Regions from separate parts of the Kineococcus sp. NBC_00420 genome, predicted to be linked through region 1. Evidence: riboswitches for the same ligand, from Rfam matches in the RefSeq annotation. Region 1 holds a riboswitch; each other region holds the start of a gene.
What was found. Region 1 has a riboswitch for S-adenosylmethionine ahead of OG218_RS18030 (MFS transporter). Riboswitches for the same ligand answer to the same signal wherever they lie in the genome.

Region 1 (7,558 bases):
CACCTCCAGCGTCGGGATGACCACCACGGACGCGGCCAGCTGGTGCGCGGTGACCGCGGCGTCCAGCGAGGGCAGCAGGTGCATCGCGTCGAGCCACTGCTCCGGGGTCCCCGGGTAGCCGTGGAAGGCCTCGATGACGGGGTACCCCCCGGCCGGGGCGGGGGTGGTGCCGTACCCGGTGGGCAGGACCACCAGGGCTTCGGCCGTGGTGCCGGAGCGGGGACCGGGGACCTGGGCCCGCCAGACCCTCCCGTCGTAGCCGTCGAGACGGACGGGGGCGGCCTCGGACGCCTGGGCGGTGGCCGACCCGCTGGCCGACCCGCTGGCCTGCGTGGTCGTGACGACCTGCTGGGTCCCGAGGAGGTCCGCCCAGTCCGAGAACAGGCCGAACTGGGCGTTGACGACGAGGAAGACGGCCATGAGGACGCTCACGTTGACCCCGAGCAGGGCCACCGAGCGTCCCAGGACGGCGAGGAACCCCCGCCGGGCCAGCCCCCGCCAGCAGACGACCAGCGCCACCGTGGCCACCACTGCGACGCCGATGGCGATCCACCTCGTCAGCGGATCGTCGAGACCCACCCCACACCCCCCGTGCCAGAACCGGCGCGTGGTGCGCCGGGACCACCATCGGTCACCACAGGCGGAGGAGTGCCCTTTCTCAGCGATCTCCCGGCGAACCGGCAGCACCCTCCGAGCCGGCGAGCACGTCCAGCACGGCGTCCGCGATGGCCCGGTGCCCGGCGGCGTCGGGGTGGTCGCCGTCCGCGGCGAGCAGCGTCGTGGGGTCGCCGGTCCCGTCGACGCCGTGGAACACCGGACGCAGGTCCACGAAGAGCGCCTTGCTCCCCACCGCGGCAGCGAGGCGGTCGTCGAAGGCGTCGGTCAGGGCGACCTGGTCGTGCAGCTCGGCCGGGGTGTACTCCTGCTCGGCGACCTCGCCGTCCAGGCCGACGGCCCAGTAGTCGAGGACCACGACCCGGGCCCCGGTGGCCCTGAGCTCGTCGACGGTTCCCGCCAGCGTCGCCACCACCCGCTCGATCGTCGCGTCGGTGTCGACGGCTCCCGCGGTGGAGGTCGCGAGGTCGACCTGTTGCACGAGGTCGTTGGCCCCGGCCTGCAGGAGCACGACGTCCGGCGCACCGAGCCGGGGTCCCTCGTCCGCCGAGAGCTGCTGCAGGACGGAGTCGACGTCGGTCGAGGTCGCGCCGCCGCTGGCCCGCTGCACCACGTCGGCCTCGCCCTCGGGCGCGAGGCCGTCGGCGACCAGGTCCGGGAACGCGGTGCAGCCGCAGACGTCCCCCGCCGGCACGGAGTCGCCCAGGGACAGCAGGCGCAGGGGGGCGGAGGACGAGGCGGCGTCGTCGGGACCGGCGCAGGCGGCCGCGCAGACGGCCAGCAGGAGGGCGACGGTCCGGGAGGTGCGCGGGGAGCGGGCCCGCGGGAAGCTCACCCGCCCACTGTGGCACCGGCTCGCGCCCCGCGCTCGGGACCGGGTCCCGGTTTGCCTGGTGCGCGCCCCCGTCGTAGGTTCGCCCCAGCCATCCAGAGCGACCGAGAGACCTGGCTCGTCGACGTCGCAGCAACCACCCCGCGGGGAAGGTGCTACCGCCAGGACCGATGGGAGAACCGTTCTGTGAGCACCCTGCACGACACCGTCCTCGCGACGCCCAGCGAACCCCTCGTCCGCCGCCGGGCGGCGCTGGGGAGCTTCGTCGGCACCACCATCGAGTGGTACGACTACTACCTCTACGGCACGGCCGCGGCGATCGTCCTCGGCCCGCTGTTCTTCCCGAACGTCGGTGGCGCGGTCGGCGTGATCGCCGCGTTCGCCACCTACGCCGTGGGTTTCGCCGCCCGCCCCCTCGGCGGTGCGGTGGCCGGTCACATCGGCGACCGGGTGGGCCGCAAGGCGGTCCTCGTGGCCTCGTTGCTGGTCATGGGGATCTCCACGGCGGCCATCGGTCTGCTCCCCACCCACGACCGGATCGGGGTGTGGGCCCCGGTCCTGCTGGTCGCGGCGCGACTGCTGCAGGGTTTCTCGGCCGGGGGTGAGTGGGGCGGGGCCGTCCTGCTCGCCGTCGAGCACGCCCCCACCGGCCGGCGCGGTCTGTTCGGCGCGATCCCGCAGATGGGTTCCGCGGCCGGCATGGTCCTGGCCAGCGGGGGTTTCTGGCTCACCCGCACCCTGACCTCGAGCGAGAACTTCCTCGCCTGGGGGTGGCGGATCCCGTTCCTGGCCAGCGCCGTGCTCGTCGTCATCGGGTTGGTCATCCGGCTCAAGGTCACCGACTCCCCGGCGTTCACCGCGCTGCGCGAGGCCGACGCGACGTCGCGCCGACCGGTCGCCGAGGTGCTGGCGACGAACAAGCGCGGGGTGCTCCTGACGACCGGCATGCGGTTGGGCCAGAACGGCGCCTACGTCCTCTACACGGTGTTCGCGCTGAACTACCTGACCAACCACGTCCGCGAGGACGGGGCCGACGTCGGGCTGCTCGCCGTCCTCGTCGCCTCCGTCGTGAGCCTCGCCGCCACCCCGTTGTGGGGTCTGCTCTCGGACCGGGTGGGTCGCAAACCCGTCTACCTGTTCGGGTCGGTCCTCACCGCGGTGTTCACGGTGCCCGCGTTCCTGCTGCTCGACACCGGCTCCACCGTCCTGATCGTGGGCGCGATGGTCATCGCGATCAACCTCGGTCACGACAGCCAGTACGGCGCGCAGGGCGCGTTCTTCGCCGAGCAGTTCGACAGCCGCACCCGCTACAGCGGTGCGTCCCTCGGGTACTCCATCGGCGCGGTCCTCGGCGGCGGTCTGACCCCGCTCATCGCCGCGTCGCTGCTGGCCGCGGGGAACGGTTCGCCCTGGATCGTCGCGGGGTACCTGAGCTTCCTCGCCGTCCTCACCACCATCTCGGCGGCGCTCACCCGCGAGACCGCGCACCGACCTCTGGAGGGACTGTCCCGTTGAGTTCTGAACCGTTGCGCCTCAACGCCTTCGCCATGGCCTGCGTCGGCCACCAGGCCGCGGGGCTGTGGTCGCGACCGGAGGACCGCAGCGCGGACTACCGGACCCTCGCGCACTGGACGAACCTCGCCCGACTCCTCGAGCGCGGGGGTTTCGACGCGCTGTTCCTCGCCGACGTCCTCGGCACCTACGACGTCCACGGGGGATCGCGCGACGCGGCGGTCCGCGCCGCCGTGCAGGTCCCCGTCAACGACCCGCTCGCCGCGGTGTCGGCGATGGCCGCGGTCACGGAGAACCTGGGTTTCGGTCTCACGGTGACGACGACGTACGAGCAGCCGTACTCCCTGGCCCGCCGGCTCACGACGCTGGACCACCTCACCGGCGGCCGCGTCGCGTGGAACGTCGTGACGGGCTACCTCGACTCGGCCGCGAAGAACCTCGGTCTCACCGCCCAGGTCGCCCACGACGAGCGCTACGAGGTCGCCGAGGAGTACCTGGAGGTCTGCTACAAGCTCTGGGAGGGTTCCTGGGAGGACGACGCCGTCGTCCGCGACGCCGGGCGCGGGATCTACGCCGACCCGGCCAAGGTCCACGACATCGACCACCACGGGAAGTACTTCGACGTCCCCGGGGCGTTCCTCTGCGAACCCTCACCGCAACGGACACCGGTGATCTTCCAGGCGGGTTCTTCGCCCCGCGGGCAGGAGTTCGCGGCCAGGCACGCGGAGTGCGTGTTCATCATCGCGCCGACCGCGAAGATCGCCCGCAGGTCCGTCGACTCCCTGCGCGAGCAGGTCGAACGCGCCGGTCGCGACCCGCGGTCGGTGCAGGTCCTCGCCGGCCTCACCACGGTCGTCCGCAGCAGCGACGAGGAGGCGCACGCGCTGCTCGCCGACTACCGCGAACACGCCAGCCGCGAGGCCGCCCTCGCGTTGTTCGGGGGGTGGACGGGCGTCGACCTCGCCGGTCGCGCCGCCGACGAGACCCTGCAGCACGTGACCACCGACGCGAACCGGTCCGCCCTGGCGAGCTTCACGAACGACCCCGACCGGGAGTGGACGATCGACGACCTCGCGCAGTTCGTCTCCGTGGGGGGTCGGGGTCCGGTCCTCGCGGGTTCCCCGCAGACGGTCGCCGACCACCTCGAGGAGTTCGCGGCGGAGGCCGACGTCGACGGGTTCAACCTGATGTACGCCACGATGCCCGGGACCTTCGTCGACGTCGTCGACCACCTCGTCCCCGAACTCGACCGGCGCGGTCGCACCGCCCCGAAACCGGCCCCCGGGACGACCCTGCGGGAACGACTCGGCGGCGGGGCCCGGCTGCCGGGCACCCACGTGGGCGCCGGTTTCCGTCGCTAGGTCCTACTAGAAATCGGGTCAGGGTGCCCGAACGGTGGCCGATGGACCACCGTGACCCGTCTACGTGACTTGAACGTCGCTTCCAAGCTGTTCGCCGGCTTCGGCGTCGTCTGCCTGCTGCTCGCCACCGTGGTGGGGGTGGGCTGGGCGAAGCTCAGCTCCTCGCAGGGGAACCTCACGACGATGTCGTCGTCGGGTCTCGCCTCGGTGCAGTCGATCCTCACCGTGCAGGTGGAGTTCCTGCAGGCGCGCATGGACGTGACCAACGTGGCCCTCACCTCCGACGCCGCGGCCAAGCAGAGCGCGCTGGACGCCGTGACCGCCGACGACACGGCGCTGGACGCTGCCTGGGCCACCTACCTCGCCTCCGGCCCGGCTGCGAAGGCCGCCGACCGGGACGCCTTCGCCGCCAGCCTCAAGCAGTACCGCGACGCCCGCGTGCAGCTCGTCGCCCTGGCCAAGGGTGACGACCGGGCCGGGTACATCGCCTACCGCACCGCCAGCATCAGCCCGGTCGCGAAGCAGATCACCGACGAGCTGAAGACCATGACCGCCAGCGAGCAGCAGGCCGCGGTGGACATGGCCGCCGCCGGCGCGTCCGCCTACCGCACGGCCGTCGCGCTGCTGCTGGCCCTCGGCGCCGTCGCGATCGCCGTCGCGGTCGTCGTCGCCGTCGTGGTCTCCCGCTCGGTCGCCCGGCCCCTGGCCCGCACCCTCGTGGTCGTGCAGGGCATGGCCGAGGGCCGCCTCGACCAGCGCGTCGGCATCGTCAGCCGCGACGAGGTCGGCCGCGTCGCCGGTGCGCTCGACACCACCATGGACCGCCTCGCCGACTCCATGCGCCGGATCAGCGCGAACGCCTCCGTCCTCGCGAGCTCCTCCGAGCAGCTCGACGCCGTCGCGACCCGTCTCTCCGCCGGGGCCGAGGAGGCCGCCGTGCAGACGCAGGTCGTCTCGGCCGCGACCGAGGAGATCTCGGCCAACATCGGCACGGTCGCCGCCGCCGGCGAGGAGATGACCGCGGCCATCCGCGAGATCGCCACCAGCACCGCCGAGGCCAGCTCCACCGCCGCGGACGCCGTCTCGGCCGCGGGCGTCGCGGGGGAGACCCTCGAACGCCTCTCGGTCTCCAGCCGGGAGATCGGCGAGGTCGTCAAGCTCATCACCTCCATCGCGGAGCAGACGAACCTGCTGGCGCTGAACGCCACCATCGAGGCCGCCCGTGCCGGGGAGATGGGCAAGGGCTTCGCCGTCGTCGCCGGTGAGGTGAAGGAACTGGCCCAGCAGACCGCGCGGGCCACCGAGGAGATCGTGGCCAAGGTCGGCTCCACGCAGGCCGACGCCTCGGCCGCGGCCGCCGCGATCAGCCAGATCACCGACGTCATCGCCCGCATCGACGGGTTGCAGTCGACCATCGCCGCCGCCGTCGAGGAGCAGTCCGCGACGACCTCGGAGATGGTCCGCAACGTCACCGAGGTCTCGTCCGGCTCGCAGGAGATCGCCTCGAACATCTCCGGCATCGCCGCCTCCGCCGACGAGACGACGGCCGGGGCGACCCAGACCGCCGACACCGCCGGCGAGCTCTCCCGTGCCGCCGCCGAGCTGAACGACCTGGTGGGCGCCTTCCGCTTCTGACGCCGACCCGCCCGTGGTCCTGTCGGGGATCGCCGCGGGACCGCGGGTCAGCGGGTGGCGGAGACGTCGCGCACGGCGAGGACCGCGCAGTCGTCCTCGCTGTTGGCGACGTGCTCGGTGACCAGTTCCCCGAGCAGCGTCTCGACGTCCTCGGTGTGGGTCCGCTCCAGAGCGGCGCGCAGCACGACGATGCCGTCGCCGACGTCCCGACCGCGGCGTTCCACGAGGCCGTCGGTGTAGAGGACCAGCGTCGCCCCGGGCGGCCAGGGGATGTCGTGGTCGTGACGGGGCCGGCCGGGGGCCACCCCCAGCGGGAGGTCGGGTTCCGCGACCAGGACCGTGCTGCGCCCGGCCGCGTCGACCAGGACGGGCGGCGGGTGACCGGCCGTCGTCCACCACAGCCGCCGCGTCGGGCCGGGTGGGTCGAGGCGGGCGACGATCAACGTCGCCAGGGTCTCGTCCCCGAGCGCGGACAGGACGTGGTCGAGGCGGCTGACCAGCGCGGCCGGCGGTTCCTCCGGCCGGTCCACCGCCAGGGCCCGGAACATCGACCGCACCCGTCCCATCCGGGCCGCCGCCTCGGTGTCGTGGCCCGCGACGTCGCCGATGACCAGCAGGACCCCGTCGTCCGGCGGGGCGATCGCGTCGTACCAGTCACCCCCGACCTGCTCGTCGGTCGTGGACCAGGGCAGGTAGCGGCTCGCCACCGCGAGGCCCGGCAGCGCGGGCAGTTCCGGCAGCATCGCCGCCTGCAGGGTGTGCGCGACGTCGCGGCGCTCCCGGTACAGCTGGGCCCGCCGGGCCGCCTGCGCGGTCGCGTCGGTCACGGCCGTCACCAGGACCACCTCGTCCTCGGTGAGGGTGCGGTCGACGTCCCACGCGAAGGTCACCGAGCCGATGCGGTACCCGTCGGAGATGGTCATGGGCAGCACGGCCCCGGAGCGCAGCCGGGCGCGCTCGAACGCGTCGCGCCCGTGCGGGAACATGGCGACGAGGCTCGCCAGGGAGTCGAAGACCAGTCGGCGACCGGCGCGGGCGACGCGGTGCGCGGGGGTGTCCAGGTCGAGGGGGAGCCGCAGCCAGCGCTGCTCGGTGTCGTCGTCGAGCTGGCCGAGGGCCGGCGTCAGCAGCCAGGGCCCGTCGACCAACGACACGGACACGAAGCTCGCCCCGAGGTCCGCGTGCATGACGTCGCGCACCGCGAGGGCGACGTCCTCGACGCTGTCGGTGCGGGCCAGGGCGCTCGCCAGGCTCAGCAACGTGCCGGATCCCCGGTCCTCGCGGACGGGGGTCTCGGACGTGGTCAGGCCCACACGCACCTCCGCCGTCCGCCGTGCGCCCGTGGTGGCCTCCGCGACCCCACCGTCCCTGGCAGTCACTCACAGTCGACCCCCGTCACGCAACCACCGGTCGTCCAGCCGGCGCCCAGCGCGTGAGCCCGAGCCCTACGCTGCGCGCGTGGTCACCACCGAGCAGGTGCTCGCCCTCGCCGCGACGAGCCTCGTCGTCATCGCCGTCCCCGGCCCGAGCGTCCTCTTCATCGTCGGCCGCGCCCTCGCGCACGGGCGGGTGACGGCCCTGGCCGGCGTCCTGGGCAACTCCC
Region 2 (7,558 bases), 2.6 Mb from region 1:
TCCCCGAGGTCGACCGCACGTTCCTGGCGGCCATCCTCACCCGGTTGCGCGACGTCGCCGGCCGCGGCCCCGAGCAGGTGATCCACGGGGAGCCGCACGAGGGGAACGTGCTGGCCACGGAGTCGGGACCACGGTTCGTCGACCTGGAGACGTGCTGTCGCGGACCGGTCGAGTTCGACCTCGCCCACGCGCCCGACGACGTCGCCGACCACTACCCGGGCCTCGACCCCGAGCTGCTCCGGGACTGCCGGGCGCTGGTGCTCGCCATCGTCACGACGTGGCGCTGGGACCGCGACGACGAGCTGCCGAACGGGCGGGAACTCGGCCGGGAGTGGATCGCGCAGCTGCGGGCGCTCACCGGGTGAACCGCCACACCACCAGCGCGGGCTGCCCGAGGTAGGCGGCGTCGCTCGCCTCGGGGACGAGCGCCTCCAGCGACCACGGCCACTCGTTCCAGGTCCCCGGACCGTCCTGGCCGGGTCGACCGGCCGTGGACCCGGACGGTACGGGTTCGACGCAGTCGAGCACCCGCAACCCGGCGGAGAGCGCGGCGCGCAGCTGGGTGCCGACGGGGTGCACGAAACCCTCGATGCGCCGCGCCTCCCCCCGGGGGCCGGGGGAGGACGGGATCGAGCCCCGGCGGATCCGGTCGGGGTGGACGTCGGAGACGACGAGGGTCCCCCCGGGGCGCAGGACGCGGGCGAACTCCGCGAAGACCGGGGAGAGGTCGGGGACGTGGGAGAGGGCCAGGGCGCAGACCACCACGTCGGACGAGGCGTCGCCCACCGGGACCGCATGCAGGTCGCCCGGGAGGAACTCGACTCCTGCGACCCCGGCCAGCGCCAGCATCTCCGGGGAACCGTCCACGCCGGTGACCCGGTGTCCGCGGGTCGCCAGCTCGGCGCACCAGCGGCCCGTCCCGCAGGCCAGGTCGAGGGCGTCTCCCGGAGCGAGGTCGTCGAGCCAGGGTAGGATCACATCGGCGTCGCCGAAGGCGGTGTTGGGGACGTCGTAGCGCCGCGACCACTCGGCGTACCCCTCACCCGGGGGGACCCGGGCCACGTCGAGACCGTCGCGCAACCGGGGGTCGTCGAGCAGCCGGCGCACCTCGGCGAGGCGGCGTTCGACGAACTCCCGGCCGTGCCGGCCGTGGCCCGTGGTGGCCCGCTGCAGGGCGAGCCCCTCGATCCCGAGCAGGACGGCGAGCGGGTGTTCGTGGACGGCGTCGGCCATGGCGGGCCTCTCAGGCGTAGCGACTCGGCGGGACGGGCAGCCCCATGTTCTCGCGCAGGGTCGCCGCGGGCAGTTCCGGCGGCAGCGCACCACGTCGCACGAGCAGCGGCACCACCTGCTCGACGAACTCCTCGAGCCCCGCGGGGACGGAGGAGAACGCGAGGGTGAAACCGTCGGCGGCCCCGTTCTCGAAGCGTTCCACCATCCAGTCCGCGACCTGCTCGGGCGTCCCGGGCAGGAACCGGCGGCGCAGCATCGTCCGGTACAGGTCGCGCACCGTGAACCGCTCCGGGTCCGACTGCCGCTCCATGAGCTTGCGAATCCCCTCGAACACCGTCTGCACCTGGTTCGACCCGCCGCTGAAGTCGAACTCGAACCGATCGTCGAGGGGGTGGCCCGACAGGTCGACCCCGAGGTGGTGGGAGAGCCAGTCGAGGCTGAGGCGGTCCGGGGTCAGCGCCTCGATCTCGTCCACCCGTTCGAGGGCGCGTTCCGGCGTCTCGCCGAGGACGGGGGAGAGGGCGGGGAGGACCTTGAGGTGGGCGGGGTCGCGGCCGTTGTCCGCGGCGCGGCGCTTGTAGTCGTCGGCGAGCTTCCGAGCGCCCTCCAGCGGGGCGCTGCCGGGGACGAAGACGGCCTCGGCGTGCTTCCCGGCCAACCGGCGGCCGTCCTCGGAAGAACCGGCCTGGAACAGCACCGGGTGGCCCTGCGGCGGGCGGGGCAGGTTCAGCGGACCGCGGACGCGGAAGAACTCACCCTCGTGGTCGAGGACGTGCATCCCCGCCGGGTCGGCGTAGCGGCCCGAGGTGACGTCGGGCCGGATCGCGTCGTCGTCCCAGCTGTCCCACAGGCCCTGCACGACCTCGACGTACTCGCCCGCCCGGCGGTAGCGCGCGGCGTGGTCCAGGTTCACGTCGAGACCGAAGTTGCGCGCCTCCTCGTCGCTGGCCGAGGTCACCAGGTTCCACCCGGCCCGCCCCGAGCTCAGGAAGTCCAGCGAACCGACCTGACGGGCGGTGTGGAAGGGCTGGTTCCACGTCGTGGAGACGGTGGCGACCAGCCCGATGCGTTCCGTGCTGCGGGTGAGCGCGCCCAGGAGCCCGAAGGGTTCCGGGCGGACGTTGGCGACGTGCTCGACCCCGGAGGGGAAGCGGTCCCACACGTAGAGCTCGTCGGCGTAGAACAACGCCGTGAACCCGCCGCGCTCCGCGGTGCGGGCGAAGTCCTCGTAGTAGCCGTGGGTGAGGTAGTCGTCCGGGCGCCCGCCCGGGAGCCGCCAGCTCGTGAGGTGCTCGCCCCCGGGGTAGAAGAGCATCGCGGTGAGGATCACGAGCGGGCACGCTACCTGCGCCCCGACCGGGTGAAGCGCTTGACACGGGACCCGCGGTCACCGTTCACTGGAAGAGCCATCCAGAGCGGCCGAGAGACCTGGCTCGTCGACGCCGCAGCAACCGCCTTCGGGTTGGTGCTTCCGCCAGGACCGATGGGAGAAGCTCCGTGCCTGAACACCGCCTGACGCGCCGTCTCGTGATCGACCTCCTGCGCAGCGCCGGGATGACCTGTCGGGCCTGAACGCCCGCCAGGTCCCCCGTTCACGCTCCCCGGAAGGTTCCGTCGATGCCGCACGTCCCGTCCCAGCACGGTTTCGCCACCCAGCAGGTCCACGCCGGTTCCTCACCCGACCCCGCGACCGGTTCCCGCGTCACCCCCGTCCACCTGACCGCCGGTTTCGTCTTCGACGACTTCGAGCAAGCGCGTGCCCGCTTCGCCGGTGAGGACGACGGCTACGTCTACACCCGGATGGCCAACCCCACGACGACGGCGCTGGAGCAGCGCCTCGCCGTCCTCGAGCACGGCAGCGACGCGATCGTCGTCGGCACCGGCCAGGCCGCGATCACGGTGGCCCTGCTCGGCGTCCTCGGCGCCGGCGACCACGTCGTCGCCGCGGGGGACCTCTACGAGGGGTCTCGCGGCCTGCTCGTGGACAACTTCGGCCGGCTCGGGATCACCGTCGACTTCGTCGCCGACAGCACCGACCCCGCGGCGTGGGAGGCGGCGGTGCGCCCCGAGACCCGGGTGTTCTTCGCCGAGTCGATCGCGAACCCGAAGAACGTCGTCCTCGACGTGCCCGCCGTCGCCGCCGTGGCCCACCGGCACGGCATCCCGCTCGTCGTCGACAACACCTTCGCCACGCCCTACCTGCTGCACCCCCTCGACCACGGCGCCGACGTCGTCGTGCACTCCGCGAGCAAGTTCCTCGCCGGGCACGGGGCGGCCCTGGGTGGCGCGATCGTCACGGGCGGTTCGTTCGACTGGAGCGGGTTCGACCACCTGACCGCTCCGGCGAACGTCCTCGCCGGGGTCAGCTGGGTCGAGGCGCACGGGCCGCGACGGGCCTACGTCGAGCACACCCGGGCCGTCGTCGCCTCGCGGTTCGGGCCGACGATCTCCCCGTTCAACGCCTTCCTGGTCCAGCAGGGCCTGGAGACCCTGTCGTTGCGGGTGGCGCGCCAGACGTCGACGGCCCTGGAACTCGCCCGCTGGTTGGCGGCGCGTCCGGAGGTCGTGAGCGTCGACCACGCAGGACTCCCCGGCCACGGGACCTCCGCGGTCGCGCAGCGGTTGCTGCCGCGGGGCAGCGGCGCGGTGTTCTCCTTCACCCTCGAGGGTGGACGGGCTGCGGCGCAACGCTTCGTCGACGCCGTCGAGCTGTTCACCCGGATGACCCACGTCGGCGACGTCCGCTCGCTGGTCATCCACCCGGGGAGCACGACGCACGCCCACCGCACCGAGGCCGAACGCCTCGCCGCCGGGATCTGGCCGGGACTGGTGCGGCTCTCGATCGGGCTGGAGGAACCCGAGGACCTGCTCGCCGACCTGGAGCTCGCCCTCGCCGCCACGGTTCCCGCCGAGCTCCCGGTGGCGGTCTGAGGTGACGCGCCTGCAGCACTTCGGGTACTTCTTCTCCCGGGGTTTCGGCCCGCAGGGCTGGGGCCGGGACTACCAGGCGTGGAACGACGACTGGACGCGTCCCGACCTCTACGCCCACGCGGTCCGCGACCTCGAACGCGCGGGTTTCGACCTCGTGGTCATCGAGGACGCCATCTCGCTCGGCAACCCCGACACCCTCGACCTGCGGGTCCGCGCCGCCTACGGCGGGCCCAAGCACGACCCGCTGCTGCTCGCCCCGTACCTGTTCGCGGCGACCCGGCACCTCGGCGTCGTCCCCACGATCAACGCGGGGATCACCCCGCCCTACCTCGCCGCCCGGCAGGCCGCGACCCTGCAGCACCTGTCCGGCGACCGGTTCGGGATCAACCTGGTGACCGACGTCGGCAGCGCCCGCCACGTCGGGCTCGAACCCGTCGCGCACGACGTCGCCTACGACCGCGCCGAGGAGTGGATCGACGTCGTCCGCCGGTTGTGGCACAGCTGGGACGCGGACGCCCTCGTCGCGGACGCCGAGACCGGGCACTTCGCCGACGGGTCGAAGATCGACGCGTTCCAGCACCGGGGGGAGCACTTCCGCCTCGACGGACCGCTGAACGCGCTGCCCTTCGACGGCGGGGACCCGGTGGTCGTCTCGCCCGGGGGTTCCGCGCGCGGCCTGGGTTTCGCCGGGTCGCGTTCCGACGTGCAGCTGGCGCTGGCGCCGCTGCAGGTCGAGGAGGTGCGGGCCTACCGGGCGAAGGTGCTGGCGGCCGCCGCGCTCGCCGGTCGCAAACCCGCGGACGTCCGCGTGCTGTTCGTCGTCAAACCGGAACTGCTCGCCAGTCGGGAGGAGGCCGACCGGGTCGTCGCCGCCTCCCGCCACGCCTCCGACGCCGTCCTGCACGAGGTGGCGCTCGCCTGGTCCAGCGACCTCGAGACCGACCTCACGGCCCTCCCGCTGGACGCGCCCATCGATCCCGCGGTGTTCGGTGACCACGTCTCGCTCGGCACCCTCACCGCGTTGCGCGGGGACACCCCGGACGCCCCGCTGCGGGAACTGCTGGCCCGCAAGGCCCGCAAGGGGCGTCTCGGTGACCGCAGCGGGTTGGTCGGGACGGCGGAGGAGTTCGCCGACCTCGTGGAGGAGTTCGGTGCGGACGCCGACAACGACGGGTTCCTGCTCTCCGGAGACCTGCACCCGGTGACGTTGCACCGGTTCCTGGACGACCTCGTCCCGGTGCTGCGCCGGCGGGGGATCCTGCGCAGCGGGTACGGTGGCGGCGGGTTGCGGGGCAACCTCTTCGAGTTCTAGCCCCGTTCGAGTTCTAGCCCAGGAATTCGCGCACCCCGGCGCGCAACCGGTCCAGGGCGTCGGCGGTCGCCGCGGGGTCCCCGGGGAACTCCAGGACGTGGTCGGCGCCGACGAACTCGAGGACCTCGCGGTCGCTCTCGTGGGCCAGGGTCCGGTTCCACGACGGGTCGGCCGTCCCGCCGACGAGCAGGGTGTGCGCGTGCGAGCGGGCGGCGGCGAGCCCGACGGCCGGTTCGTCGAGCAACGGCGTCAGCCAGATGCCCGCGAGCGCGAGGTCCGCGGCCACGGGCAGGGCCAGCGTGGTCAGCGACTTCGCGACGACGAAGTTCGGGCGGAGGTCGTGCAGCAGGGCCCGCACCAGGTCGGGGGTGTCAGCCGCGGTGGGGGCGGGGCCGTCCCAGGAGAGGGTCAGCACCCGGTGCCCGGCGGCGAGCAGTTCGTCGCGGACCACCCGCAGGACGGGCCGGTCGGCGTCGTAGCCGCGCCCCGGGAGCACCAGCGTGGGTGCCCCCGGGGCGTGGCCCGCGGAGTCGATCCTCATCGGTGCGGGATCAGCTCGGGTCGGCGCCGAGGACGACCTCGAACTCCAGCAGCGAGGCGCCGGTGGCGACCGGCTTGGCCCGCTCGCCCGCGTGGGCGGCCTGCGCGCCCCCGCCGGCCCAGGCCTGGAACGCCTCCTCGCTCTCCCACTTCGTGTAGACGAAGTAGCGGGTCTCCCCCGAGACGGGGCGCAGGAGTTCGAAACCGAGGAACCCGGGAGTTCCCTCGACCGCACCCATGCGGGCGCCGAACCGGCGCTCCAGCTCGGGCCCGCCACCCTCGGGGACCTCGATCGCGTTGATCTTCACGACAGCCATGCCGACAGCGTCTCAGGGTCAGTCGGCGATGGCGGCGACCGGGGGTGTCCTCGCTGCACGTCGTGCCGGCAGCACCGAGGCGAGCACCCCGGCGAGCGCGGCGACGACGACGATCCCCCCGACCTGACCCCACGGCACGGCGAGCACGACCGGCATCTCGGCGCTGAGCACCGAGGCCGTCCCGGCCAGGCCGTACCCGGTGCCGAGGACCACCCCCAGCACCGCGGCGACGCCGGCCACGAGCAGCGCCTCCCAGGCCAGCACGGCGCGCAGCTGGCCGCGGGTCAGCCCCAGGGCCCGCAGCAGGCCTGACTCCTGCCGTCGTTCGACGACGGAGAGGGCGAGGGTGTTGCCGACCCCGATGAGGGCGATGACGACGGCCACGGCCAGCAACCCGGTCACGATGAGGAGCATCGTCGTGAGGAGCTGGTCCAGGGAGTTGCGCAGGCTGGCGATGCCCTGGACGTCGCTGGAGGGCAGGACCTGGGCGAGGGCCTCCGAGATCCGGTCCGTCGCCGCGGCCTGGGCCCCGGTGTCCCCGTCGGCCAGGCGGATCCAGGCGCCCGTCGGCTCGAGGTCGCTCCGCAGCCGCTGCGCGTCGGCCTGGGTGATGACCGCCGGGGACTGGCTGTCCGGGGCGACCCGGACGGTGAACGGGACGGCGGCGCCGCTCGGCGCGCCGGCGTCGTCGAGGACCTGCAGGGCCAGCGTGTCCCCGTCGGAGAGACCGGCACCGAGGGTGGCCGGGAGGACGATCTGACCGGCCCGGGGCAGGGGCGAGCGCTGCTGCGAGCGCACGACGGCGCCCGCCGCGGCCGGGTCGACGGCGTCGACCGTGAGGTTCAGCGAACCGTCCGCGGTCGTGAGGTCCAGGTTCTCGACCAGCGCGAGACCGGCGACGCCGTCGACCCCGCGCACCGCGGCCACGACGTCGGACCCCCAGGGCTGCGAGGCGGTGGCGACCACGTCGGTCGGGTAGCCGGCGTCCATGGCGCGCAGGGCGCTGACCCGTGTCGAGGAGGTCCCGACGACCATGGCCGTCGTCAGCGTCACCCCGATGACCAGGGCGGTGGCGGTGGCGGCCGTGCGCCGGGGGTTGCGGAGCGAGTTCCCGGCGGCGAGTCGGGCCGGTACCCCGCCCAGGCGTCGGAACGGCCTGCCCGCCAGGGCGACGAGCGCCGGCACGAGGTGCTGGGCCAGCAGCAGGAACCCGAGGAAGCTGAGG
Region 3 (7,558 bases), 870 kb from region 1:
GGCGGAGTCGGCGGCGACGGGGGCCGTCACCGCGGCACCCGGGAGACCTTGTACGCCGCCGCCGGGTGGTCGTCGCGCACGTGGACCTGACCCTTGCCGTAGATCGTCTCGCGCAGCGTCTCCCCCTCGTAGTCGCTGGGGTAGACGCCACGGCGTTGCAGCTCGGGGACGATGAACTCGACGATGTCCTCGAACGTGCCCGGGGTGACGGCGTAGGCGCAGTTGAACCCGTCGACGTCACCGACCTCGATCCAGCGCTGCAGTTCGTCCGCGACGGTGGTGGGGGAGCCGACGATCACGGCACCCATCCCCCCGATCCCCACCCAGTTCGCGATGTCGCGGGGCGTCCACTTCCGGTCCGGGTCGGCGGTGGAGAACGCCTCGACGGCGCTGCGGACGGCTTCCGTCTCGGCGTACTCCAGCGGCTCGTCCGGCGGGTAGCTCGCCAGGTCCAGCCCGCTCCAGCCGCCGTAGAGGTTCAGGGCGCCGTCGTAGCTGACGTACTGCGCGTAGTCCTCGTACTTCGCCCGCGCCTCCTCGTCGGTGGCCGCGGTGATGATCGTGACGAGCGTGAACACCTTGACGCTGCGCGGGTCGCGACCGGCCTGCGCGGCCGAGGCCCGGAGCCGGTCGACCCAGGGGCGCATGACCTCGGGACGCGTGGCGGTGTTGAAGATCGCCTCCCCGTGCCGGGCCGCGAACGCGATCCCCCGCGGGGAGGCACCGGCCTGGAAGATGACCGGCGTGCGCTGCGGGGACGGCGCGGTGAGCCCGATGCCGGGGACGTCGAAGAACCGGCCGTGGTGCTCGATCGGGTGGACCTTCGCCGGGTCGGTGAACACCCCCGCCTCCGCGTCGCGGACGACGGCGTCGTCCTCCCAGGAGCCCTCCCACAACTTGTAGACGACCTCCATGAACTCCTCGCCGAGCTCGTAGCGGTCGTCGTGGGTGATCTGGGTGGAGAGGCCGAGGTTCCTCGCGGCGGACTCGAGGTAGCTGGTCACGACGTTCCAGCCGACGCGACCGTTGGTGTAGTGGTCCAGCGTCGCCATCTTCCGGGCGAAGGAGTACGGCTGTTCGTAGGTCAGCGAGACGGTGACGCCGAACCCGAGGTGCTCGGTGACCGCACCCATCGCCGACACCGCGAGCAGCGGGTCGCCCACGGGGACCTGCGTCGACTCGCGCAGCGCCGTCTCGGGACCCTGCTGGTAGACGTCGTAGATCCCGAGGACGTCGGCGATGAAGAGCGAGTCGAACCTCCCGCGCTCCAGCAGCTTCGCGAGGTCGGTCCAGTAGCGGATGTCGTCGAAGCGGTGCGACTCGTCGGCCGGGTGCCTCCACAACCCGGGGGACTGGTGACCGACGCAGGTCATGTCGAAGGCGTTCAGGTGGATCCTGCGGTCGGTCACGGACGTCTCCTCGAACTCGGTCACTTGACGGCCCCGGCGGACAACCCACCGACGAGCCACTTCTGGGCCACCACCGCGAGCACGTACATCGGGATGATCCCGACGAGCGACGCCGCGGCCTGCTGGCCGAACTGCACCGTGCGGTCACCCTGGAACAGCGACAACCCGACCGGCAGGGTCTGGCTGGAGGTGCTCTGCGAGAACGACACGGCGAAGAGGAACTCGTTGTAGGACAGGAACAGGCAGATCAGTAGGGCGGCGACGAGTCCGGGCGCCAGCAGCGGCAGCACCAGGTGCCACAGCCCCCTCGTCGTGGACAGGCCGTCGACCCAGCCGGCCTCCTCGACCTCCAGCGGGATGCGCCGCACGAAACCGTCGAGCAACCACACGGCGACGGGGACGTTGGCCAGGCCGTTGACCAGGACCAGCCCGATCGCGGAGTTCGTCAGGTCCGCCTGCTTGAGCAAGTAGTACAGCGGCAGGACCGCCACGATCGGCGGGGCGCAGTAGCTGGCCAGCAGCACCGTCTGCAGACGCTCACCGCGCGCCCCGGCCCGGGCGGTCACGTAGGCGGCGGGTACCGCGACGATCGAGGTGAGCAGCGTCGCCCCGATCGCGACGACCCACGAGTTCGCGAGCATCGTCGAGAGCGGGACCGTCGCGAAGGCCTTGCTGAAGTTCGACCACACGAAGTTCGTCGGCAGCCAGCCGCCGTTGGCGATGTCGTCCACGCTGCGCAGCGACAGCGAGACCATGAACAGCATCGGCAGCAGCGCCACGAACGCGACGGCCGCCAGGATCACGCGCAGACCGCTGCGGCGCAGCACGGCGCCGGTCACCGGTCGGCCTTCACGGCACGCGAACGCACCAGCGTCACCACGGTGGTGAGGACCCCGACGACCAGGCCGAAGACCAGCGTCTCGGCGGCGGCCGTCCCGATCTCGTAGCTGCCGCGCATGCCCGTCCGGAAGATCTCGAAGCTGCTGACGATGGTGGAGACCCCCGGCCCGCCCTGGGTCACCACGGTCACCAGGTCGAAGACCTTCAACCCGATGACGAGTTCCAGCAGCAGGACCGAGAGGACGTTGGGGGCGACGACCGGCCAGACCACCGAGGTGAACGTGCGGAACGCACCGGCGCCGTCGAGGGAGGCCGCCTCGCGGAGTTCCTCGGGGACCCCCAGCAGGGCCGCGAAGACCAGCAGGGTCACCAGGGGCGTCCACTGCCAGACGTGCATGACGATCAACGCGGCGAAGGCTCCCACGCTGTCGCCCAACGGGTTCGCGCCGGGGAAGCCGATCGCCGAGAACAACCCGCCGAACGCGCCCCCGACCGGGGCGAGCATGAGCTTCCAGGCCACCCCGACCATGACGGGCGGCGTGACCAGGGGCAGCAGGAGGATCGTTCCCACCGCGCCGAACCGGGTCCCCCGCGCGTGCAGCAACAGGGCGAGGGCGATGCCGAGTCCCGTCGCGACCAGGGCGGCCACGACGGCGAAGACCACGGAACGGACCAGCGAACCCGCGAAGGCCAGCGACTCCCAGGCGTCGACGAAGTTGTCGACCCCCGTGAAGTGCTGGAGGGGTTTGCCCAGCGACGACTTCGTGAAGGCCAGGGCCACGACGAACACCGTCGGGTAGACCAGCATGAGCGCCAGCCCCGCGAGGCTGGGCGCGGCCAGCCACGTCGAGACGTGCCCCGGCCGGTGGCGGCCGGGGACCGCGCGCCGGGCCGCAGGATCGCGGCGACCCCGCCGCGGCCCGGGCACGGTGCGCTGCCCGTCCAGGAGCTGGCTCATCCGAGTTCCTTCTCCCAGCTCTCAGCGGCCTTGTCGAGCGCGGCCTGCGGTTCCGTGGACCCCTGGATGGCGAGCGCCAGCTGGTCGACGAGGTCCTGCAGCGCCTTCGGCGCACCGGCCCGGCTCGGCCAGGCCAGCGGGTCACCGTCGAGACCCTCGCGGATGACGTCGGTCGCGATGCCCGCGGCCGTGGCGTAGTCGGTGGAGTCCAGGACGGTCTTGCGCGCCGGGTCGATCCCAGAACCCGCGGTGGAGGCGAGCAGCAGGTTGTTCTCCTGGTTCGTCGCCCACTTCACGAAGGCGGCGGACTTGTCGATCTGCTGGGAGGCGCTCGAGACGCCCAGGCCGAACCCGGCGTCCAGCGCGGTGCGCGCGGTCGTGTTCTTCCCGCCCACGGGGAGCGTGACCACGCCCCACTTGTCGACGATCTTCGAGCCGGCCGGGTCCTGCGCCTTCAGCCCGAGGTCGGTCCAGGTGTCGAGCATCGCGCCCTGACCGGAGAGGAAGGCGGAGTTGGCCTGGTCGAAGCCGGTCTGCAGCGGTGTCGGCAGGGCCGCGGGGGAGACGTCGATGAGGTGCTGCAGCGCGGCCAGCCCCTCCGCCCCGTGGAACGCGGCCTTGCCGTCGGAGCCGACGAGCGTGCCGCCGTAGCCGGCGAGGCGGTTGATGAAGGAGCAGCCCAGGATCATCGGGACCTGCTGACCCTCGACGATCGCGCCGTAGACGCTGCCGCCGGAGTCCTGGGTGATCTTCGCGGCGACCGCGTCGTAGTCGTCCCAGGTGTTGGGCGGTTCGACGCCGTACTTCTCGAAGACCTCGGTGTTGTAGTAGAGGACGTGGGTGTCGCCGTCGAAGGGCAGGCCGTAGCGCTTGCCGTCGATCAGGGTGTACGGGTCGTAGATCGAGGGCAGGAAGTCGTCGGTCGCGATGTCGGTGTTCGCGCCGATCCAGTCCGTGAGGTCGACCAGGGCGCCGGCGTCGACGAGCTGGCCGAGGCCGAAGTAGAAGTAGTCGAAGACGTCGAACTCCCCGTCGCCGCCCTGCACGTCCAGGATCTGCTTGCTCGTGAGCTGGTCGTAGGGGATCGCCGTGACCTCGAGCTTCCCGCCGAACTCCGCCGCGAACTTCTTGCCGAGCAGGTCCGTGAAGGCCAGCACGTGCGGCTGGTTCACCATCAGCTTGATCGTCGCCCCCTTGAGGTCGACGGCCTTCCCGGCGCTCAGGCCCGAGGAGGTGCTCTCGTCACCGCAGGCGGCCAGCGTGCCGGTGCCGGCGAGCGCGCCGAGGCCGAGAGCCCCGGAGAGGACCCGCCGACGGGACGCGAGGAGTCGGGAGGTGCTGGCGGGCAGGAGGGTGCGACGGGGCGCGGACATGGGTGTGCTCCGGGGGGTAGGCGGACGGTGACCGTCCGTCGGGGTGCGCGAGGGCGCGGGGGAGGAGGTCGAGCGAGGTGCTGCGGGGATGCGGCGGCGGTGCTCAGACCGCGCGCGGCGTCCCCCGGCGCATCGGAGCGCCCTGGCGACACGCCGTGGAGGCGGCGCGCGAGAAGTCGACGTGGAAGCGCCGGGTCAGGGTCGAGCGGGTACGGCTGATCACGCTGTTTCCTCCATCGCCCTGGCGGGAGCACCTGCCGCTGCGCGGTGGTTGCTGTGGCGTCGTCGAGCCAGGTCTCTCGGCCACTCTGGATGGTGTTGATCGGAGAGTAGCGGACCGCCGGCCCCCTTGGCGACGGTTGCCGCGGACGGCCCGGACCCGTCCTGGCGAGCTGTGCGACACTGACAGTGGTCGAGCGTTCCCTACACCGGGCGCCCGGCCCGCTGTCGAGACCGTCGCCCTGCGCGCGGGCTCCGGGGAGCGCCGCGGTCCAGTGGAAGGACCTCGCAGGCGCCCCGGGCCACACGCCGGACGTCGACCGCCGGCGGCACGGACGGAGCACGCGAAGAGCGCGAACCCGTCGGTGCACACAGAGGACTTCCGTCGGGTGCGGGACGACCCACCCGGCGATTCCGACCAGGACGCTCGCGCGGCCGTGGGTTCACCGGTGGAGCGGGCGCCGCGGGCGAGCGGAGCACCCGTGAGCACCACACCCGAAGAGAACGACGCAGCAGCAGCCGAGGGCGCGGCGACGACGCGGCCCCGCCGGCGCCGTGCGGCGAGTCGACCCGCCGGTCCGCCGGCCCACGTCGACGTGTCAGGCGAGACCAGCGCCGCGGCCGAGCCCGCCACCCCCGCCACCCCCGCTGTGGCGGAACCGACGCCCGATCCCGTCGTGGCGGCGGAGCCGGAGCCCGTCGTGGCCCCGGCACCCGAGCCTGTCGTGGAGACCGAGGCGCCGCCGCGTCGTCGTGCGCGTCGGGCGACCCGCAAGGTCGCGACCCCGGCCGAGGTGGCCGCCGAACCCGTTGTCGCCGAACCCGTCGTGGAACCCGTGGCGGAGGTGACCCCCCAGGTCGAGGTCACCCCGGAACCCACCCCCGAGCCCGCCGTCGAACCGGCCGCCGTGGAGACCACTGCGGAGGCCCCCGCCGAGGCCCCGGCCGCGGCCCCCGCCCGTCGTCGTCGCAGCCGCAAGACGGCCGTCGCGCCCGTGGTGCCGGCCGTCCCCGTCGAGGAGGAGCCCGTCGAGGCCGCTGCGCTCGCGCAGGACGTCCCGGTGGAGGAAGCCCCCGTCGAGACCCCCGTCACCCCGGTGGCGGAGGACCCCGACCTCATGGACGACCCGGTCCTGCTGCGAGCCGCCGGGTTCGCCCAGGGACGACGGGCCCCCAGCGAGGGTGAGCGTGCCGCCGACGCGGCCGCCCGCGCCACCGCCCTCTTCTTCCAGGCCCCCGTCGACGAGGAGCCCGTGCGTCGCAGCCGTCGCGCCTCCGCACCCGCCGGCCCGCCCCCCGTCAGCGACCAGGACACCTTCGCCTTCGACGGCGAGGAGGACGGCGAGTCCGACGTCGAGGTGGACGACGCCCTCGACCGGACCGGTGACGAGGACGACCAGATCGATGACCAGGGTGACGCGGGCGACGACGACCACGACGACGACGACGACGGTGGTGCGCCGCGTCGGCGTCGCCGCCGCGGTGGCCGCGGTCGCCGCAGCCGCACCCCCGTCGACGGTGACGTCGAGGACGAGTCGGGCGAGACCGGCGCGGACGACGAGGACGTCGCCGAGACCGACTCCGGGGACCAGACCGAGGACCCCGAGGACGAGACCGAGCAGGACGACGACGGCGAGGAGTCGAACGGGTCCTCCCGCCGCCGTCGTCGCCGTCGCCGTCGCAGCGGTTCCGCGGAGTCCGAGGACGTCTCGCCCGACGACCCGCCGAACACCGTCACCCGGGTCCGGGAACCGCGTCGTCCCCGTGCCGCGGTCACGATCGGTGGCACCGGCGAGGACGAGATCACCGCGCTCAAGGGCTCGACGCGTCTCGAGGCGAAGAAGGTGCGCCGCCGCGAGGGCCGCGAGCAGGGCCGCAAGCGCACGATCCTCACCGAGGCCGAGTTCCTGGCCCGCCGCGAGTCCGTCGAACGCGTGATGGTCGTGCGTCAGCAGGACGACAAGACCCAGATCGGCGTCCTCGAGGACGGGATCCTCGTCGAGCACTACGGCGCGAAGTCCGCGCAGACCACGATGGTCGGCAACGTGTACCTGGGCCGCGTGCAGAACGTGCTGCCCAGCATGGAGGCCGCGTTCATCGACGTCGGCAAGGGCCGCAACGCCGTGCTGTACGCCGGTGAGGTCAACTGGGACGCCGCCGGGCTCGAGGGGCAGCCGCGCCGGATCGAGGCGGCGCTGAAGTCCGGCGACTCCGTCCTGGTCCAGGTCACCAAGGACCCGGTCGGGCACAAGGGTGCGCGACTCACCAGCCAGGTCTCGCTGCCCGGTCGCTACCTCGTCTACGTCCCCCGCGGGTCGATGACGGGCATCTCCCGCAAGCTGCCCGACACCGAGCGCGCGCGGTTGAAGAAGGTCCTCAAGCAGGTCGTCCCGGAGGGGGCCGGCGTCATCGTGCGCACGGCCGCCGAGGGTGTGGCCGAGGAGGAGCTGGCCGCGGACGTGCAGCGGTTGCAGGCCACCTGGGAGGCCATCGAGGCCAAGGCGTCCAGCAAGAACTCGCCGATCCTGCTGCACGGCGAGCCGGACCTCACCGTCCGTGTCGTGCGCGACGTCTTCAACGAGGACTTCACCCAGCTCGTCGTGTCCGGGGACGAGGCGTGGGAAACGGTGCGCGACTACGTCGACGACGTGGCCCCCGACCTCGCTGACCGGCTCGTGCGCTGGGAGGGGAGCGAGGACGTCTTCGCCCACCACCGCATCGACGAGCAGCTGCAGAAGGCGCTGGGCCGCAAGGTCTGG
Region 4 (7,558 bases), 2.3 Mb from region 1:
CATCACGATCCTCGCGAAGAACACCTCGGTCCGCTACAACGGCCCGGGGTCGCCCGAGGGCGGCATGACCATCAACATCATCGACACCCCCGGCCACGCCGACTTCGGTGGTGAGGTCGAGCGCGGCCTGTCGATGGTCGACGGTGTCGTCCTGCTCGTCGACGCCTCCGAGGGTCCGCTGCCGCAGACCCGCTTCGTGCTGCGCAAGGCGCTCGCGGCCGGCATGCCCGTCGTCATCCTCGTCAACAAGGTCGACCGCCCCGACGCGCGCATCAGCGCCGTCGTTGAGGAGACCATCGACCTGCTGCTCGACCTCGGCGGCGACGTCGAGGGCATCGACGTCGAGCGCCTCCTCGAGGTCCCCGTCGTCTACGCCTCGGCGAAGAACGGCCGCGCCTCGCTGAACCAGCCCGAGGACGGCGGTCTGCCGGACCACGAGGACCTCGTCCCGCTGTTCCAGACGATCATCGACACGATCCCCGCGCCGGTCTACGACCCCGAGACCCCGCTGCAGGCGCACGTCACCAACCTCGACGCCTCGCCGTTCCTCGGCCGCCTCGCGCTGCTGCGCATCTTCTCCGGTGAGCTGATCAAGGGCCAGCAGGTCGCGTGGTGCAAGCACGACGGCACCATCGAGCGGGTCAAGATCACCGAGCTCCTGGTCACCGAGGCCGTCACCCGCGTCCCCGGTGAGAAGGCCGGCCCCGGTGACATCGTCGCCGTCGCGGGCATCCCGGACATCACCATCGGCGAGACCCTGGCCGACCCGGACGACCCGCACCCGCTGCCGCTCATCACGGTCGACGAGCCCGCCATCTCGATGACCATCGGGATCAACACCTCCCCGATGGCCGGCCGGGTCAAGGGCGCGAAGGTCACCGCCCGTCTGGTGAAGGACCGCCTCGAGAAGGAACTGGTCGGCAACGTCTCGATCCGCGTCCTCCCGACCGAGCGTCCCGACGCGTGGGAGGTGCAGGGCCGCGGTGAGCTGGCGTTGGCCATTCTCGTCGAGCAGATGCGCCGCGAGGGCTACGAGCTGACCGTCGGCAAGCCGCAGGTCGTCACCCGCAAGGACGAGAACGGCAAGACCCTCGAACCCTTCGAGAACCTGACGATCGACTCCCCGGAGGAGTACCTGGGCGCGATCACCCAGCTGCTCGCCGCCCGCAAGGGCCGCATGGAGACGATGACCAACCACGGCACCGGCTGGGTGCGCATGGAGTTCTACGTCCCCTCGCGCGGGCTCATCGGCTTCCGCACCGAGTTCCTCACCGACACCCGCGGTACCGGCATCGCCCACGCGCTCTTCGCGCAGTACGACCACTGGGCCGGCGAGATCCGCACCCGTCAGTCCGGTTCGCTCGTCGCCGACCGCGCCGGGGCGGCCACCGCGTTCGCGATGACCAACCTGCAGGAACGTGGGCAGATGTTCATCGAGCCCACCTCCGAGGTGTACGAGGGCATGATCGTCGGCGAGAACTCCCGCGCCGATGACATGGACGTCAACATCACCAAGGAGAAGAAGCTCTCCAACATGCGTTCGTCCACCTCGGACGAGTTCGAGCGCCTCGTGCCCCCGCGTCACCTGTCGCTAGAGCAGTGCCTCGAGTTCTGCCGCGAGGACGAGTGCGTCGAGGTGACGCCGGAGTCCGTCCGCATCCGCAAGGTCGTCCTCGAGGCGAACATGCGCGCGAAGACGGCCTCCAAGGCCAAGAAGGCCTGACCGCAGCCTCCTCAACGCTCGACCACCACCCCGCGGGGTGGTGGTCGAGCGCTTCTGCGATCACGGGGCAAACTGGGGCCATGACGACGACCCCGCGACCTCCCGAGCAGCCCGACGAGACGCCCGAGGGCGCCGCCGGCGCGGCGACGGCCGGACGGGACCCGCTGGAGATCGCCGCGGACCTCGTCGACGACGTCTCGCGCGAGCTGGACCCGGCCGACCTGGCGTCCATGGAGCAGCTGGACCAGCCCCGTCGGGTGCTCTTCGTGCACGCCCACCCCGACGACGAGACCATCGGCAGCGGCGCCACGATGGCCCGCTACGCCGAGGCCGGGGCGGGGGTCGTGCTGCTCACGGCGACGCGCGGTGAGCTGGGTGAGGTCATCCCGCCCGAGCTGGCGCACCTGACCCCGGACGAGCTCGCCGAGCACCGCACGGGCGAGCTGGCGACGGCGATGGAGGCCCTCGGCGTCACCGACCACCGCTTCCTGACCCGCGTCGACGGCAGCGGCTACCGCGACTCCGGGATGGTGTGGCTGGAGCCGGGTCGAGCGGGTCACGCGGCGCTGTCCGGGGACGACGTCGACCCGCGGTCGCTCGCGGCGGCCGATCCCGAGGAGGTCGCCGCCGACATCGCGACCGTCCTGCGCGAGGTCCGTCCGCAGGTCGTCGTGACCTACGAACCGGGCGGCGGCTACGGCCACCCCGACCACGTCCGGGTGCACGAGGCGACCATGCGCGCCCTCGTGCTCGCGGCGGGTGACCGACGCGACGGTGCCGCCCCGTGGCAGGTGGCGAAGGTCTACGAGATCGTCCAACCGGAGCAGCCCGTTCGGGAAGCCCTGCGTCGCCTGGCCGAGGCCGGTGCGGCGGGTGCGGGGGACCCGGACGGGCCGCTGCCGAGCGTCGTCGTGCCGGCCGGCGAGGTCACCACCGTCGTCGACGGGACCGGCCAGATCCCGGCCAAGATCGCGGCGCTCCGCGCCCACGCCACCCAGGTCAGCCTCGACCTCGACGGTGACGTCCCGGCCATGCGGCTCAGCAACGGTGTGCCGCAACCGATCTGGCCGTTCGAGCACTACCGCCTGGTGCACGGCGTGCCCGCCGGCCCCTTCGACGCCGACGGCCTCGAGACCGACCTCTTCGCCGGCGTCGCCCCCTCCTCCTGACCCCCCTCCGATCCGTGATCCCGCTGGGAATCCCAGCAGGATCCCGAATCGGGGGAGTGGTGTGTGTTCGGGGGATCACGCTCCGTTGCTCCAGGCGGGTGAACGCGATCGTCCGAACGCGTCACCGAGGGTGGTCGCCGGTAGCCATCGCCCGGACGACGGGGTTGGCTGGGACCACGTCCTGGCGCACCGGCCCGGACGTGACCGAGAGGAGCGGCCGTGGCTCACGTGAAGCACGCCCCGCGGACCGAGAAGGACCCCGAACGCGGCGCGCGTCCGCAGCCCCGCACCGGACGGGACAGCGCGGACGTCGGTCGCCAGCGCGAGCGCAACCGCCGCCGCCGCACCCGGTCGCTGCTCATGGTCGTGGCCCTGCTGCTGCTCGTCGTCGACCTGCGCCTGGCCTTCACCGGCTCGGTCCTGCCGCCGCTGCCGAGCGTCGACCCGATCTACGTCATGGTCTTCGTCTTCTTCCTCGCCATGATCGGCCTGCTCCTCGGGCAGACGCTGGTCTCCGGCCGCTCGCCGCACGTCGTCTACCGCCCCGAGCAGATCGACATCGGCCTCGACGACGTCAAGGGTCTGGCCGCGGTCAAGGAGGACGTCGAGCGCAGCCTCGACCTGTTCCTCGCGGCCCGCACCTTCCGGACGCAGATGGGCGGACGGCCCCGGCGCGGACTCCTGTTCGAGGGCTCGCCCGGCACCGGCAAGACGCACATGGCCAAGGCGATGGCCCGCGAGGCGGGCGTCCCCTTCCTCTTCGTCTCCGCGACCAGCTTCCAGTCGATGTGGTACGGCGCGACGGCCCGCAAGCTCCGCTCCTACTTCAAGGCCCTGCGCAAGGCGGCCCGTCGTGAGGGCGGCGCCATCGGGTTCATCGAGGAGATCGACGCCATCGCCGGCGCCCGCGGCGGCATGAGCGCCATGACGCCCGTGGACGCCGACGTCGCCACCGGGATCGTCGGCTGCGGGGGGCTCACCAACCTCGCGATGTCCTTCCCCGCCACGGGCCGGACGGCGCTGCGGACGGAACGCCTGGCCAGCAGCGAAGGCGCCAGCGGCGTCGTCAACGAACTGCTCGTGCAGATGCAGTCCTTCGACGAACCCACCACGTCCGAGCGGCTGCAGGGCTGGTTCGTCGACACCGCCAACCGGTTCCTGCCCCAGCACCGCTGGCTGCAGCGGCCGAAGAGCGAACCCGTCGAGATCCTGCTCATCGCCGCGACCAACCGCGCCGACTCCCTCGACCCGGCCCTGCTGCGTCCCGGCCGTTTCGACCGTCGGCTCAGCTTCGGCCTGCCGGACAAGGTCGGCCGCCGGGAGCTCGTCGACCACTTCCTGTCCCGCAAGGCCCACGAGGCCCCGCTCGACGAGGACGAACGTCGTGACGCGCTCGCCGGGATCACCAACGGGTACTCGCCGGTGATGATCGAGAGCCTGCTCGACGAGGCCCTCGTCAACGCCGTCCGTCGCGGTGCCGACGGGATGAACTGGAGCGACGTCGAGCAGGCCCGCCTGGTGACCGAGGTCGGCCTCGGCCAGCCCGTCGGCTACACCGACCACGAGGCGCGGCTCATCGCGACCCACGAAGCCGGACACGCCACGATCGCCTGGCTCGTCGCCCCGCAGCGCCGCCTCGAGGTCCTCACGATCATCAAGCGCGCCAACGCGTTGGGGCTGCTCGCCCACGGTGACGCCGAGGACGTCTACACCCGTTCCCGCAGCGAACTCGCCGGGCTGATCAAGATCGCGTTCGGCGGTCAGGTCGCCGAGGAGTTCTTCTTCGGCGACGTCTCGACCGGCCCGGCCGGCGACCTGCAGTCCGCGACGCAGGTCGCGGCGCAGATGGTCGGTTCGGCGGGAATGGCCGGGACCCTGGTCTCGTTCGCCGCCGTCCAGCAGGGCGCGTTCGCCGACGGGAACCTCGTCTCCCGCGTCCTCGGCGACTCCGAGGGGCGGCGACTGGTGGAGAACCTGCTGACCGAGCAGAAGGAGTTCGTCCGCGAACTCATGGACCGCAACCGCCACCTGGTGGCGGCGCTGCGCGACGCGCTGCTGGAACGGCACGAACTCATCGGTCACGAGATCACCGACGTGCTCGAGGCGGCGCAGGCCGCCCACGAGGCGCAGTCCGCACCGCCGCGGGTCATCGACCTGCGCGACACCACCTCCGGCGTCGTCCGGGGGATCTAGGACCCGTCGGGGTCGTCGCCTCAGGAGGGGAGCGACGACCGCGACGCAGGAACTCGCGCACCGTGGGAGGCCGGGGGGCCTCCGGGGGCGGTGGCGCGGGAACACAGGAACGGGAACGGTTGCTCCGGGGGGCTGGAGCAGGCGTTCCCGTTCTGCTGTCCGCCGCGGCCCGATCGGCCACCCGCGGAGCGGGCTGGACCCTCCCTCCCCACCTGTGGTTCCCTGGTCCCAGGTCATGAGCGCCAGCGACAAGCCCCGGCTCGCTGGCCGGCAACCCTCCTCGTCGTGGGGTGCCCCGGGTGACGACCTGACCTGGTGCTCCGGCACGGGTAAGGACGCTGTCCCTCCCGTTCCGGACGCCGACGCGTCCACGATCGAGGAGAGCTCCGTGAGCACCACCCTGGAACCCACTGTCGAACCCGATGTGCGGGAACGTTTCTCGCCGCTGCTGCAACGGATCGCGGCCGGCACCGTGACGCGCGAGCAGGACCACGAACTGCCACGGGACCAGGTCCGGGAACTCCTCGACGCCGGGTTCGGCCGGTTGCGCATCCCCGTCGAGGAGGGTGGTGGCGGTCTCGACCTCGTCGAGTTCACCGACCTGCTGGTCGACCTCGCGGCCGCCGACTCGAACCTGCCGCAGATCTTCCGCGGCCACATCGCCTGGGTGGAGCAGGTCCTGAGCCTGCCGGTGGGGGAGTACCGCTCGCGCTGGATCGCGCGGCTGGTCGCGGGGGAGATGGTCGGGAACTCCTGGAGCGAGGTCGGTGACGGGGTCACCGGCGAGCAGCAGACGATCGTCACCACCCGGGACGGGCGCACCGCGATCTCGGGCCGGAAGTACTACACGACCGGCACGATCTACGCCGACTGGACCGACGCGACCGCCCGCCGGCGGCTGCCGGACGGGACCCACGAGGTCGTGACCGCGCTGGTCCCCGTCCGGGGCCGGGGGGTTCGCGTCTCCGACGACTGGGACGGTTTCGGGCAGCAGCTCACCGGGACCGGGACCCTCGAGCTCGACGACGTCGAGATCGCCGCCGACGACGTCTCCCCGTTCACCACCCGGTTCCGCTACCAGACCGCGCTGTACCAACTCGTCCTGCTGGCCGTGCACGCCGGGATCGCCGCGGCGGTCGAACGCGACACCGGGCACGAGGTCCGCACCCGGACCCGCAGCTACACCCACGGGTTGGCCCCTCTCGTCAGGAACGACGCCCAGGTGCTGTCGGTGGTGGGTGAGATCTCCTCGATCGCGTTCACCGCCCGCTCGGTGACCCGCGCTGCGGCGCAGGCGGTCCAGTCCGCCGCCGACACGGCACACCTGCCGGGGACGGCGGCGGACCGGGCGGCGAACGTCGAGGCCGAGATCCGGACCGCCCAGGCCCAGGTCGTGCTCTCGGAGTCCGTCCCGCGCGCCGCGACGCTGCTCTTCAACACCCTCGGCGCGTCGGGCACCTCGCGGGCCCGCGACCTCGACCGGCACTGGCGCAACGCCCGCACGGTCGCCTCGCACAACCCGGTGATCTACAAGCAGCGGATCGTCGGCGACTGGTCGGTCAACGGCACCGAACCGCCGTTCGTGTGGGACGTCGGCACCCACGCCTCGGTGGATCCCGCGGCCGGGCGCTAGGTCACACGAGTCCGCGCTCGACCATGCTCCGACCCGCCGCCTCGACGGCCTCGGAGGCGGGTCGGGGTGCCCACCCGAGCACTCGGCGGGCCTTCTCGTTCGAGGTCCGCTTCGCGTAGCCGAGGTCGGGCACCATGGCCCGCAACGCCGGGTCGGCGTCGGCGCCGGCCCGGACGACATCGTTCGGCAGGACCTGGGTGGGGACCCGGTCGGCGTCCGCCCCGAGGGCCGAGCGCAGGATCGCGGCGATCTCCGGGAACTCCAGGGTCGGGCCGTCGGAGAGCAGGAACCGCTGTCCGGCGGCCTCCGCGCTGCCGACGGCGAGGACGTGCGCGGCGGCGACGTCGCGCACGTCGACGATCGGGAAGAACAGGTGCGGCAGCGCCGGCACCGCGCCCGTCAGCAGACGCTGCACGATCTGGTTCGCGCCGGAGACGTCCTGCCCCATGACCGGTCCCATCACCGCCACCGGCAGCAGGGTGACGAGGTCCAGGCCGTTCGCGGCGGCGAACTCCCAGGCGGCGCGTTCGGCGAGGGTCTTGCTCCTGCCGTAGGCGTCGACGCCCGGGCCGTCGATGACCGTCCAGTCCTCCTCGGTGAAGACGTGGTCGTCGTGCGGGTGGCCCCAGCTGACCGCGTGGAAGGCCGACGTCAGGACGATCCGACGAACCCCGGCGTCGCGGGCGGCGGCGAGCACCCGCAGCGTGCCCTCCCGGGCGGGGGCGATCAGGTCGTCCTCGTCCTCGACGTGGCCGGGCCGGACGGGGGAGGCGACGTGCACGACGGTGTCGATGCCCGCCGTCGCGTCGGCCCAGCCCGCGTCCTCCAGCAGGTCCGCCG

Region 2: linked by a shared signal. The riboswitch ahead of OG218_RS05210 (O-acetylhomoserine aminocarboxypropyltransferase/cysteine synthase family protein) and the one ahead of OG218_RS18030 (MFS transporter) in region 1 are both predicted to bind S-adenosylmethionine.
Region 3: linked by a shared signal. The riboswitch ahead of OG218_RS22235 (ABC transporter substrate-binding protein) and the one ahead of OG218_RS18030 (MFS transporter) in region 1 are both predicted to bind S-adenosylmethionine.
Region 4: linked by a shared signal. The riboswitch ahead of OG218_RS06615 (acyl-CoA dehydrogenase family protein) and the one ahead of OG218_RS18030 (MFS transporter) in region 1 are both predicted to bind S-adenosylmethionine.

Annotation. Positions count from the first base shown of each region.
Region 1 covers NZ_CP107930.1:3,659,067-3,666,624, forward strand. Annotated here, with positions in the region: gene OG218_RS18020 (alpha/beta hydrolase) at 1-579, opposite strand, end outside; gene OG218_RS18025 (SGNH/GDSL hydrolase family protein) at 659-1,450, opposite strand; SAM riboswitch class I at 1,536-1,624, shown strand; gene OG218_RS18030 (MFS transporter) at 1,634-2,962, shown strand; gene OG218_RS18035 (LLM class flavin-dependent oxidoreductase) at 2,959-4,320, shown strand; gene OG218_RS18040 (methyl-accepting chemotaxis protein) at 4,390-5,955, shown strand; gene OG218_RS18045 (PP2C family protein-serine/threonine phosphatase) at 6,003-7,268, opposite strand; gene OG218_RS18050 (LysE family translocator) at 7,414-7,558, shown strand, end outside.
Region 2 covers NZ_CP107930.1:1,053,544-1,061,101, reverse strand. Annotated here, with positions in the region: gene OG218_RS05225 (phosphotransferase enzyme family protein) at 1-365, shown strand, start outside; gene OG218_RS05220 (class I SAM-dependent methyltransferase) at 355-1,233, opposite strand; gene OG218_RS05215 (NtaA/DmoA family FMN-dependent monooxygenase) at 1,244-2,563, opposite strand; SAM riboswitch class I at 2,637-2,723, shown strand; gene OG218_RS05210 (O-acetylhomoserine aminocarboxypropyltransferase/cysteine synthase family protein) at 2,851-4,164, shown strand; gene OG218_RS05205 (LLM class flavin-dependent oxidoreductase) at 4,166-5,476, shown strand; gene OG218_RS05200 (hypothetical protein) at 5,490-6,017, opposite strand; gene OG218_RS05195 (antibiotic biosynthesis monooxygenase family protein) at 6,028-6,333, opposite strand; gene OG218_RS05190 (ABC transporter permease) at 6,352-7,558, opposite strand, start outside.
Region 3 covers NZ_CP107930.1:4,528,316-4,535,873, forward strand. Annotated here, with positions in the region: gene OG218_RS22220 (LLM class flavin-dependent oxidoreductase) at 27-1,373, opposite strand; gene OG218_RS22225 (carbohydrate ABC transporter permease) at 1,430-2,248, opposite strand; gene OG218_RS22230 (carbohydrate ABC transporter permease) at 2,245-3,207, opposite strand; gene OG218_RS22235 (ABC transporter substrate-binding protein) at 3,204-4,580, opposite strand; SAM riboswitch class I at 4,811-4,899, opposite strand; partial or broken gene OG218_RS22240 (Rne/Rng family ribonuclease) at 5,237-7,558, shown strand, end outside.
Region 4 covers NZ_CP107930.1:1,358,555-1,366,112, reverse strand. Annotated here, with positions in the region: gene typA (translational GTPase TypA) at 1-1,723, shown strand, start outside; gene mshB (N-acetyl-1-D-myo-inositol-2-amino-2-deoxy-alpha-D-glucopyranoside deacetylase) at 1,954-2,892, shown strand; gene OG218_RS06620 (AAA family ATPase) at 3,112-5,085, shown strand; SAM riboswitch class IV at 5,317-5,427, shown strand; gene OG218_RS06615 (acyl-CoA dehydrogenase family protein) at 5,474-6,718, shown strand; gene OG218_RS06610 (NAD-dependent epimerase/dehydratase family protein) at 6,720-7,558, opposite strand, start outside.